Regions from separate parts of the Lysinibacillus sp. FW12 genome, predicted to be linked through region 2. Evidence: riboswitches for the same ligand, from Rfam matches in the RefSeq annotation. Region 2 holds a riboswitch; the other holds the start of a gene.
The links. A riboswitch is a leader RNA that binds a small molecule or an ion and turns the genes downstream of it on or off. The one in region 2 is predicted to bind cyclic di-GMP.
Positions count from the first base shown of each region.

Region 1 (6,354 bases), 1.2 Mb from region 2:
GAAACGTGGAGAAGGCATTCATCATGTGGCCTTTGGAGTAACAGGAATTCGTGAGCGTATGGCAGAGCTTCGGGAGAAAGGTGTACGTCTATTATCCGACGAGCCAGGGCCAGGTGCTGGTGGTGCAGAGGTTGCGTTCATGCATCCGAAATCTTCATTCGGTGTGTTATATGAATTATGTGATAAAAGTGGAAAAGGGGATAAGTGATCAATATGGATATGTTCGACAAAATCAATGATTTATATGATCGTAAGACGGTAATTGAACTTGGTGGTGGCTATGAGCGCATCGACAAACAGCACGAAAAAGGAAAATTAACAGCTCGTGAACGTATTGAATTATTGCTAGATGATGGCACATTTTTTGAAATCAATCCATTTATTACGCATCGTACAGTAGATTTCGGGATGGACAAAATGGAAGGTCCTGGTGATGGTGTTGTAACCGGTTTCGGAAAAATCAATGGCCGTCCTGTATACTTATTCTCTCAAGATTTCACAGTGTTTGGTGGAGCTCTTGGTGAAATGCATGCGAAAAAAATGGCGACGGTAATGGACCTAGCTGCGAAAAATGGTACACCATTTATCGGCATCAATGATTCAGGTGGCGCACGTATCCAAGAGGGTGTTCTTTCTCTTGATGGTTATGGTCACATTTTCTACCGTAATGCGATTTATTCAGGGGTGATTCCGCAAATCTCTGTTATTATGGGACCATGTGCTGGTGGAGCGGTATATTCTCCGGCTATTACTGACTTTATCCTAATGGTTGATAAAACATCTCAAATGTTCATTACAGGACCTAAAGTAATCGAAACCGTAACGGGTGAGAAAATCTCCGCTGAAGATTTAGGTGGTTCAAAAGTCAATAATGCAGTAAGTGGAAACGCTCATTTCCGCGCACCATCTGAAGAAGAAGCAATTGATCAAATTAAGAAACTATTAAGCTATTTACCACAAAATAATAAAGAAAAGGCACCTCGTCAAGCACGTCCTGAAGGGGATGACTACCGTCCAGAAATCGTGGATACAGTGCCAATTGAAACAACGCGACCATATGATGTACGAAGAGTTGTAGAACAAGTAGTGGATGAAGATTCGTTCATGGAGGTTCACGCAGAGTTTGCAAAAAACGTAGTTGTTGGTTTTGCACGTATTGCTGGTGAATCAGTTGGACTTGTTTGTAACCAACCAAAAGTACTTGCAGGTGGATTAGATATTGATTCTTCTGATAAAGCGGCTCGTTTCATTCGCACGTGTGATGCTTACAATATTCCAATCATCACATTTGAAGACGTATCTGGCTTCTTCCCAGGTGTTAAACAAGAGCATGGCGGTATTATTCGTCATGGTGCGAAAATCCTTTATGCTTATTCAGAAGCGACAGTACCAAAAATTACAGTTATTTTACGTAAAGCTTATGGAGGCGCTTACGTTGCCTTAAACTCTAAATCTATTGGTGCAGACCTGGTATTTGCTTGGCCAAATGCTGAAATTGCTGTTATGGGTGCAGCAGGTGCCGCGAACATTATTTTTGCACGTGAAATAGCGAAATCGGATGACCCAGAAGCGACACGTGCTGCCAAAATTGAAGAATATAAAGAAAAATTTGCAAACCCTTATGTTGCAGCTTCACGTGGAATGGTAGACGATGTTATCGATCCTCGAGATACTCGTATTAAGCTAATTCAAGGACTAGATATGCTAGCAAACAAACACGAAACTCGTCCAGAGAAAAAACACGGTAACATTCCACTATAAAAAAACAAACCTAGTAGCGTGATAGTTACTAGGTTTTTCTTTTTTTAAATGAAACATTTTTCCTTGTCATCCGTACTGATAGATAAGAGGAGTTGAGATGAATGGAATGGCAGCAATTACAAACAGAGCAAGAAAAGATTCATGCACAACTAAGAAAAGCATCCAGATTAAAGGAGCAAAGTCAGTTACTGAATAGCCAAATTGAACTTACACAACAGGAAATAGACCAACATACAGCAGCACTCAATCAAATTCGATCCAAACTGGATAAATTAGATAGTTTCTCGTTTATGAATATGATTCGTACGTGGACTGGACAACAAGATGAGCTTCGTGCAGAAAAAATTGATAAAGCAGCGGTACTTGAATTAAAGATGAATGAAGCAAAAAAAATGCAAGTTGACTTAACTGAAGATAACATTCAAGTAAAGCATAAACTAACGCAAATAGATGAAGTGGCCTTACAACAAGCACTGAAACAGGTACTTTCAAAAAAGAACAAGTACTTACAGCTTCATGATCCAGCACAAGCAGCTAGACTAGAGCATTTAGCAAATGAAGAAATGTTAACCAAACAACTGATAACAGAAATCCAAGAAGCTGAGGAAGCAGGAGAAGTAGCCTTAACAAAGCTAGGGCAAGCGGCAGCTTCATTACATTCTGCCAGCGGATACTCCACTTGGGATACTTTTTTTGGCGGTGGACTCATTGCCACTCACTTAAAGCACGATGCACTCGATCAATCGGAGAACTACTTACACAGTGCTCAAATTGCCTTGCAACGTTTTCATAATGAATTATTGGATGTTCATGAGATGTCAACAAAATCACTCCATGTGGAGACAGATGGTTTCGTTAAATTTGCTGACTACTTCTTTGATGATATTTTTTCAGCCTGGTCTGTCCATTCTAAAATTTCAACTGCAAGGGAACAGGTATCACGTGTGCAAGATGATGTACATAATACAATTTGGCGCTTACGGGATAAACATAACAAAGCAGTGAGCTATCTACAAACGATAATAGAAGAAAAAGAGGCTATTTTAAATGTCTAAGGAAAGTCTGAGGATTTTTTTCTCGGACTTTTAGTCTGTCGGATTGTTCAAGTGATTTCAACTCTTCTGACGTTGTGCTAAAATAATACGTATACTATAACGTGGAAGAACACGTAAACTAAGGGAGTTTTACAACATGACAAGTCGTTTAGTAGAAGAGTTTTTTGAGCTCGTTCAAATTGATTCAGAAACAAAGTATGAACAAGTAATTGCACCAATTCTTGTAGATAAATTAACTGCACTTGGATTTACAGTCATCCAAGATGATGCACATACGCGTAATGGACATGGAGCAGGCAATATTATCGCCACTTTAAAAGGTACTCTAGATGTGGAGCCAATCTATTTTACTTCTCATATGGATACAGTTGTTCCAGGGAAAGGCATTCAACCATCCCTGCGTGAAGATGGTTATATCGTATCCGATGGTACGACAATTTTAGGTGCTGATGATAAGGCAGGCCTAGCAGCACTCTTTGAGATGGTCAAGCGATTAAAAGAGCAAGATATAGAGCACGGAGATATAGAATTCATTATTACCGCTGGTGAAGAGAGCGGTCTTGCTGGTGCTAAAGAGTTAGATCCATCTAACATTAAAGCAAAGTATGGCTTTGCGGTGGATAGTGATGGCAAAGTAGGTGGGATCGTAACAGCCGCACCATTCCAAGCGAAAATTTTTGCAAAGATTATTGGCAAAACGGCACATGCTGGGGTTGCTCCTGAAAAAGGTATTTCCGCTATTACAGTAGCATCTAAGTGTATTGCTCAAATGAAGCTTGGGCGTTTAGATGAGGAAACGACAGCTAATATTGGACGCTTCGAAGGTGGCCAAGCAACGAATATCGTATGTGATGAAGTGACGATTCTAGCTGAAGCACGTTCCATTGATCAAGCTAAATTAGATGCCCAAACAAAGCATATGCAGGAAACATTTGAACAAGTTTCCGCTTCATTAGGCGCACGTGCAGAAGTGGAAGTGAAGCTTATGTATCCTGGATTCCGTGTAACAGAAACAGATAAAGTTGTGCAGGTTGCTATGGAAGCTGTTCGCAATATTGACCGTACACCAACATTAGGTATTTCTGGTGGAGGATCGGATGCGAATGTGATCGCAGGATTTGGTATTCCTACAGTGAATTTATCTGTCGGATACGAGGATATTCATACAACAAATGAAAAAATACCAGTCGAAGAATTAGAAAAATTAGCAGATTTACTCGTTGAAATCGTCAAGGAATCTGCAAAAAAATAACAGTCGAATAGAAGGATGTGAACGCATGGAAAGTGTCAAAGCAGTCGTTTTTGCTTGTGGGACAGAGGAATATGCGGTACCTGTAGAGCAAGCGATATCAATTGAAAAATTAGAGCATGTAACACCTATTCCTCATTTACCGAACTATCTTCTAGGCTTTACAAGAATTCGAGGTGAGCTTGTACCCGTTCTCGATTTTGAACGAATACTATACAACCGCTCCTCCAATACAGCAACTGCTCGTATTATTGTGATGAATACGGACGTTGTCAATTATGGATTACTTGTTACAGAGGCTCGTGAAATTCTTGATTTTGATGATTCCATACTGCAACAATTGGGTCTTGTCAATTATAGTAAAACGCGCTACTTTACAGCTGTAGCTAATCTAGAAAATCGTATGATAACATATGTTGATCCAAAAATACTGGTTAATTCATTAGAGGGCATTCGGGAAATTATCGATTATTTACACAAAATGCTTGAAAATGAAAAGGAAAACGTAGAGGCTTAAGTACTCTACGTTTTTTTATATTTGACTAGTAAATTTAACCTGTATTTTATCGTTTTTACCTGATCATACATGTGACAATTATGCATTATACCTACAGACAAACCGTTGCTAGCCGCGTATGATAATGAGTAAGAAAAAACTGAAAAAGGCAAACTTCACCGAAAGGGAAGGACGCAAAGCCATGAGTCTAAACACTATTTTTTCAGTGCATGATTGTCAGGTTGCCAGGTTCTGTTCTAGGAGCCGTGGCGAGTAGAATGGAGTTAGTTTGTATGAAGAGACAATTAAAGTTGTGGACAGCACTAATCGTCATCATGATTAGTTCATTAGCTTTATCAAGTGGAAAGGTTGATGCAATGGCTACACAGGAAAAGGCTACGTGGCTGTGGGATACATCCCTCATCATGGATGACCAAGAAAAAATATTATTATTTTTAGAACATAACGATGTTAAAAAGGTTTATCTGCAAATCGATCAAGGCATAGCGAACGATGACTATAAGCAGTTTATTAGCAACGCTTCTGACAAAGGTATTCGCATTTATGCATTGGATGGTGCTGCAAGCTGGGTTTCAGCTGAGGGTAGTCGAAGCCAAGACGAGTTGTTTAATTGGTTACATACATATAATGAGAATTCAACTGAATCTGAGCAATTTTCTGGGGTTCATCTTGATGTTGAACCTTATTTAAATAGTGGATGGAGCTCACATCAAGCACAAACGATAGGATCCTATCAAACACTAATAATGAAAGCAAGTGAGCAAGCAAATCAGTTACAACTTACTTTAGAAGTAGATATGCCATTTTGGTTTGATGAAGTTCAGTATCATAACGAATTTGGAAAAGGGTTATTAGCTGATTGGGTCATTGACCATGTGGATAGTGTGACGATCATGGCCTATCGCGATGCTGCAAAAGATATTATTTCTATTGTTGAGCATGAAATTGCTTATGCTTCCACGGTGAATAAATCGATTGTAATTGGTGTAGAAACAGGCGCTTCAGAGGAAGGGCAAAATATTACTTTTTATGATAATGGAGAAGCTTATATGAATGAACAGCTTATACTTGTTCACCAACATTTTTCAAATAACGATGCTTTTCATGGAGTAGCCATTCATTATGTGGAGAATTGGATGACCATGCGGCCATAAAAAAAGTCCTTCCAGTGTAAAACTGGAAGGACTTTTCTATTGGTATTAGGACAGTCGACCACTGTAGTCCTCGAATTTAAATTCACGAATGACTTTAATACCTTCTTCATCATTATAAGAAACGATAGAAGGGAGGTTGACGCCGTTAAACATATGGTTTTTCACCATTGAATAATGGGCCATATCTGTGAAGACAAGTCGATCACCTGGTTTTAATGGCTCTTCAAACGAATAATCGCCAATCACATCACCAGCAAGACATGTAAGTCCACCTAAGCGATATGTGTGTGCGAATTCATTCGCTTGACCAGAACCAATGATCATTGGGCGGTATGGCATTTCAAGTACGTCAGGCATATGACATGTTGCTGACGTATCTAAAATAGCAAGGTCCATCCCATTTTTTTGAATATCAAGTACTGTAGCGACTAAATAGCCTGTATTAAGCGCTACTGCTTCACCTGGCTCTAGGTAAACAAGCAGGTTATACTTTTCTTGAATATAATTAATGATGTGAACAAGTTTCTCTACATCATAATCTTCACGTGTAATATGGTGGCCACCACCAAAGTTTAACCATTTCATTTGGTGTAAAACATCACCAAACTTTTCTTCTAC
Region 1 is NZ_CP139094.1:1,888,295-1,894,648, forward strand. It holds gene mce (methylmalonyl-CoA epimerase) at 1-208, shown strand, start outside; gene SJW71_RS09640 (acyl-CoA carboxylase subunit beta) at 214-1,761, shown strand; gene SJW71_RS09645 (hypothetical protein) at 1,863-2,816, shown strand; gene SJW71_RS09650 (M20/M25/M40 family metallo-hydrolase) at 2,953-4,068, shown strand; gene SJW71_RS09655 (chemotaxis protein CheW) at 4,094-4,582, shown strand; cyclic di-GMP riboswitch class I at 4,720-4,811, shown strand; gene SJW71_RS09660 (amidase) at 4,855-5,736, shown strand; gene nspC (carboxynorspermidine decarboxylase) at 5,782-6,354, opposite strand, start outside.
Region 1: linked by a shared signal. The riboswitch ahead of SJW71_RS09660 (amidase) and the one ahead of SJW71_RS03745 (methyl-accepting chemotaxis protein) in region 2 are both predicted to bind cyclic di-GMP.

Region 2 (6,354 bases):
TAATTAATACATTTTTACCTGTAAAGTTAATTTCCATCCTGATCATTCTCCAATTTGAATTTTGCAACAAGCCCTTGTAGCTCTTCAGCTGTTTTTCCTAATGAAGAAGAGGCATCCTTTACTTCCTGCATTGTAGATAATTGCTCTTGTGTAGATTTCGAAACATTTGAAGAGAATTCTGCTGACTGCTCTGCCGATTGTTTAATATTATTGACAGATGCCGCTACTTCCTCTGATGAGGCAGAGATTTGTTGTGAGGCAGCTGAAATTTCACGTATTTGGCTAGCTACTTCTTCTGATGAAGTAAGAATTTCTTTAAAGATTTCTCCTACTTCATTCGTGAATGCCATACCCACTTTAACATCCGCTTTCCCTTTCTCCATTACAGTTATCGAAGCGTTAGAATCAGATTGAATAGAACTAATTAGATTATAAATTTCTGTTGCTGACTGTGAAGATTGTTCAGCTAAACGTCTCACCTCATCGGCTACAACAGCAAAGCCTTTACCATGCTCACCTGCTCGTGCTGCTTCAATAGCGGCATTCAATGCTAACAGATTTGTTTGATCGGCAATAGCAGTAATCAAGCTTACAATTTCACTTATTTTTTTCGTATTGACATGTAAGCCATTAATTGTTGTCCCTATTTGTTCAACAGAATCATTAATTAATTCCATTTGTGCAATAACTTGCTGTACAACTTGATTACCTCGTTCAGAGGCTTGCGAAGCAGAAATAGAAGATTCCGCAGCCGTGTTAGCAGAGTCAGCAATTTGCTGGATACCTGTAGCTGTCTCTTCCATTGCAGCAGCTGTTTCTTCTGTCATGGTCATAGAAGCTTCAGCATTCTGAGTGATTAGTTTCATATCTTGTGCAATATTTGTGGAGCTATTATACGTCTCCCCAGCATGTACCGTTAATTGATTGGCTGCTGAAGAAACATGATTTGAAGTATTTCTTATGTTTAAAATAATATGTTGTAAATTAGCAACCATTGTACGAATGGACTCAGATAATTTTCCAATTTCATCTTTTGACGTATCTAAATCCACATCGATTAATTCGCCATTGGCAACTTGATTTGCAACATTTACTACTTTTTTAAGTGGTTTTAAAAGACGGTCTATAATTATGTAAACTAAAACTAATAAAATTAATATTCCGATAATGGCAATAACAATTTGTTTAATAACACTTGTTTTAATTATCGTATTAATATAATCAGCGGAGTAATCAATTCCTAATAATGCAATCAGTTGTCCGTTATCATCTTTAATTGGACTAAAAACGGTTCTCCAAGAGCCAAAAGGATCTTCAAAAATATCAGTTACTTCCGTACTATTATTTTCAATAGCCTTCTTTGCTGTTTCAACATGTTCATCCGCTAAATCAGTAAAAATTTCACCGGCTTCATACACCTCATTTAAATTGGTTGTATAACCGATTGGGTTGACCCCACCTTCATCTTGAACGTCCCAAATATAGCTCCAACTCATAATACCTTGTTGTTCCTGGATCATATCGAGTTGTTTTTGGATCTTTGTAAACTTAGCGTTCTTTTCCCCTTTTTCAGACAATAAATCTTTTACTTCATCACTATCTAAATTCATAGCTGTCAATAAACCAACACTTTTTAACTCTTGCTCTAAGTCGACAGTCATCCGATTATTTAATTCGCTAATACTTTGCGAAGTAATAATGGCGATGAGCAGTAACACTACAATTGTAACCGTCAGTAAAAGTTTGTTTTTTAATGAGGCATTTTTTAATAACTTCATGATCTTTTTCCCCCTTACAATGATTTTTTTGCAAAAAAATAACCTATTTCAAAAGAAATAGGCATAAAAGAACATAAACTAGAAATTGATGGATATAACTAGCAGTCTTTTGCAACCCAGCCATCCTAGCAATTATTGCCTTAGACCTGTAGCTTTGCGTCTCTACTTTTCAGTAAATTTGCCTATATTTCCACTCCCAAAATTAACACAGCAGGTAAAAGTAGTCAATGCTATCCAGGTAAAATATACATACTTTATACTATTTTACCCTTCGTTAACAAATGGTTGATTGATTGAAAATACAGCAACGTGAAGCATTCATTCACCATTTCTTTTCATAAAGAAAAACAGCTACAACTGTTTTTAACGTTGTAGCTGTCTATTTTTCATCATTTCACTTACCCCTAAGTGTTTGAATACATTATACGTTTTGTGTAACAAGTAAAACAGATGGTATAAAGGATAGTGCAAACATAGTGATATACCAAACTGAAGTACGTCGTAATGAAAAACGAACTTTCTTTCGTTCTGCATAAAAAATATCTAACATTACTGCAACAATAAAAGGCATTGTAACACATGCAATAGCTACCAATAAGATGTCAAAATAAATCATACAAGCACCCCTTTGTTTGTGAACATTTTTCATCTTTTTTGTGAACATTTTGTGATAATTTTATTGTACACAATTTCGTCACAAAATGTCAACAAAATTTAAAGAAAAAAATGGTACTTTTTGATTTCTATTGACAAGGCATTTATGCTTTATTCTCTATACTTATATGTTAAGCCTCTTAAAAAATTCCGAACGAATGAATCGCCACATTCTTTATAATTGCGATGGCTTGGATTTCTTAATAAAGCGCCTAATTCACCTTTTGTAACTTTGATTCCACCATCATATAAAATTTCGAGCATATCCTCTGTTGTTAACGCTAAGGCAATTTTTACTTTCTTTAAAAGCATATTATTTGGACTTTCTTTGCCTGTCACAGGTAGCGGTCCTTCAGGCTGACCATCCTTTGATTTTTGTGGTCCACGTTTAAAAGTAATTAATCCATTTAAAAATGCTTCAAGCATTTTATTATTACATTTGATGTATTCTTCTGGCGCTTCTTCCTCATCATTAATCTTAATGAGCATATTTAAGACTTCTTCTTTCGAATAGTCGAGTCCGCCTAATTTAAAAATTTCCACCATATCAACATTTTTTATATCTAGTGCATAGCGTAAGCGAATTAAAATATCATTATTCGTCATTATATTGTCCTCCTTTTACTCCTACTATAGAAATGAGCCAGGCTTTATTATAACAGAGAGTTTGCTGATTATTGCTAGCTTTCCACAAGTTGTTGTTGTTAGCAATTAGCGTGTGCGTTTCCTTCTTTTAAAATGTATGAAAAATACGTTAGCAACCATTCTAATCTCAAGGAGGTGAGAAAAATGGCTAACAATAACCGCAGTTCAAATAAACTTCTAGTACCTGGTGTACATGAAGCTGTCAATCAAATGAAATACGAAATTGCACAAGAGTTTGGCGTTCAGCTAGGGCCAGAAGCATCTTCTCGCGCAAATGGTTCCGTAGGAGGAGAAATTACAAAACGCCTTGTAGAAATCGCTGAGAAACGTTCAAAAGGTTTACTATAATTAATTAAAAACTAATAAGAAAAGAACGAATCCCATTTGAAGAAGTGGAATTCGTTCTTTCGTGATTTTAAAAATTATGCTGTTTGCATTTCCTTGCTGGAGCTTTTAAGCGTGAGCATAACGATAAAGGAAATACAATATAGTGCTGCTAAGTAAATCATTACAACTGTCATATCATAGCTTTGTAAAATATAGCCGACAAAGATTGGTGAAAATCCACCAATAGCTCGACCAAAGTTAAATATCGTGTTTGTTGCTGTACTGCGAATTTGTACTGGATAGAAGCTGCTAATTAATGCACCATACCCTGCAAACATTCCGTTAGAGAAGAATCCTACAACCGCACCACCAATTAATATAGCTGCTGCACCAGTGGCAAAGGAATAAAGGAACACTGCACAAGCAGATGCTAATAAAAAGATACCAAACGATCGCTTCGCACCAAAGCGATCCATAAATCTACCAAATGTCAGCATCCCAATTATCATCCCGACGGCAGTACTAATTGTCCACAATGCTGAGCTTGAGACAGATAAACCTTGCGATTTCTGTAGCATCGATGGTAACCAAATCATCAGACCATTATAGCCTGCGATTTGAACAGTAGCCATTAAAATTAGAGAAAGAGTCGTTAGTGTAATGCGTGGAGAAGCAAATAACTGAGCTAGTTTTCCCTTCTCTTGCTTGTTATTATCTTTTTTCTGCGATGCTAACCATTCTGGTGATTCCTCCAGATTTTTACGAACAATAAAGGCGAAGATCACTGGTAATAACCCAACGAAGAATAATGCTCTCCATCCTAAAGTTGGTAAAATGATGGCACTTAATAATGCTGCTAATATAACCCCATATTGTGCTCCTACACTTACATACGAAGAAGCTCTACCTTGTTTATTTTTTGGCCAAGCTTCCGCTACAAGCGCCATACCAATACCATATTCCCCACCGGCACCTAGACCGGCGATAAATCTATAGACATAAACTTGTTCAATGCTTGTTGCTACTCCTGTTAAGGCTGTGCCGATAGCAAATAATATGACCGTATATGTAAATACTTTTACGCGGCCATATTTATCTGCTAGCACACCGAAAATAATTCCACCGAGTAGCATCCCAATATTCGTAATAGATGAAATCAATCCACCTGTTGCAAGATCAATATTAAATTCTGCAATAATCATTGTCATGGCAAAAGAAATAAACATAATGTCCATTCCTTCTAAAGTCAACCCAGCCACTGAAGCGACAACGGTTTTTTTCCGATAATCCATTCTTTCTAACCTCCAAGTTTTCTAGTTGTCTATCTCTTTTAGTGTTCGAGTGAATGGATTAAAGATGTCTTGTCCATTCTCTTTTGAAGCCTCACGGGACTTCCTTTAAAAGAGGGATGTGAACAAAAATAAAGCCCTTCTGTCACAGAGGACAAAAGGGCATGCCAAAGCAAAGATATTAGCTTAAAAATATCATGTAGCCCTTTTCAGCCTCTCTGGACCGTATTAAAGGTAATTTATATCGTTCATTTATACCGTTCTACATTCTATAAGATTACGAATGAAAAAGCAATGGTTGAATAGTGGAAATTAACTCGGTAACTCTATAAAGTTTTGAGCAAACTGATAAATTAAATGTGCAGGCACAGCCAAGTTAAGATTCTGGCCATCATCAAAGCCAGCTGTAATCAAACCGACTAACCTCCCATGCATATCCAATAAAGCACCACCAGAACTGCCATTTGAAATTGCAGCCGTAAATTGAATCATAGACATATTTCGTAGATCCCTAAAACCCGAAACAATTCCATCAGAAACTGAATTAAATAATCCTAAAGGACTGCCAATCGCAACAATCTTCTGCCCACGAACTAATTGACCATCTACTTTAACAGGCAAAGGTTTGCTTTTCCTCTCCACCTTTAAAATAGCTAAATCATGCATATCATGATATTTCACAAATTGGTGGGTAATATACTCATTGGTATCATTTTCATATATTACAGAATAATATTTTCCACCGCACACAACATGTAGGTTCGTTAAAATATAACCATCTTGATGGAGAACAACACCAGACCCAAAACATAAAACCTTGTCATCCTCCCCGAATGTCTTAATCATTACAACAGATGTCGCAAAGGAGGCTAATTGCTCATAGCTACATTCCTCTGTAATAGCAGTGTAATTAGGGGTTGGGACAGGCATTGGTTGTGGCGCGAGTATGCTTTTCTTCGACCGCAATTTAGGGATTATTATTTCTTGTTCATAGCAATCTTGACATTTATGTAAAGTGGATGATGCTGCAATAATGGGATGCAAATTGGCAATATCACCTTTCGGATTCATATAACAAATATCACATCCTAGTGTGGATAAAAAATATAAGAATAATAATTCGTGCTGTGTAATATCCCCTATAAAAACAATTTTCCGCGATGTACAGTTATCCTGAGAAAAAATTTGAGGCAAATAAAAATCCATCCAGTATAAAAATTTTACTGCAAAGTTCTTCAGTAACGTATCATTAGCCTGTGGCTGCTGTTCCTTATAAAGATGGATGATTTGTTTAAAGCTCAGCTTTTTTGACCATTCAAGTTGATCATTCGTTAACGTACCACATAAAGATGTCTCATATAGTATGGGAATAGTATCAACTGCATCCTGCCATTTTCCCCAAAGCTCTGTCAATCTATCTATATCTTTTTTATTATTAATAACCTCAAGCCTATGTAGTCGTAAATAAAATACACTTTCGTTTGTGAAATATTCATCCATTTTTAAAATATCTTCTTTATAAAGATCTACAGAATCAGGTATGCCGATATAACGTAGAAAAATAACTTCCTTCGTAAAGATACTACCGTTAGGATTGATCTGCATAAAGTCCTGAAAAGGATTCGCAGACTTTTTATACTTAATTTTTAACGGTCTAGTTG
Region 2 is NZ_CP139094.1:728,305-734,658, reverse strand. It holds gene SJW71_RS03750 (SDR family NAD(P)-dependent oxidoreductase) at 1-37, opposite strand, end outside; gene SJW71_RS03745 (methyl-accepting chemotaxis protein) at 27-1,778, opposite strand; cyclic di-GMP riboswitch class I at 1,886-1,971, opposite strand; gene SJW71_RS03740 (hypothetical protein) at 2,200-2,394, opposite strand; gene SJW71_RS03735 (DUF1456 family protein) at 2,544-3,038, opposite strand; gene SJW71_RS03730 (alpha/beta-type small acid-soluble spore protein) at 3,222-3,425, shown strand; gene SJW71_RS03725 (MFS transporter) at 3,500-4,696, opposite strand; gene SJW71_RS03720 (trypsin-like peptidase domain-containing protein) at 5,006-6,354, opposite strand, start outside.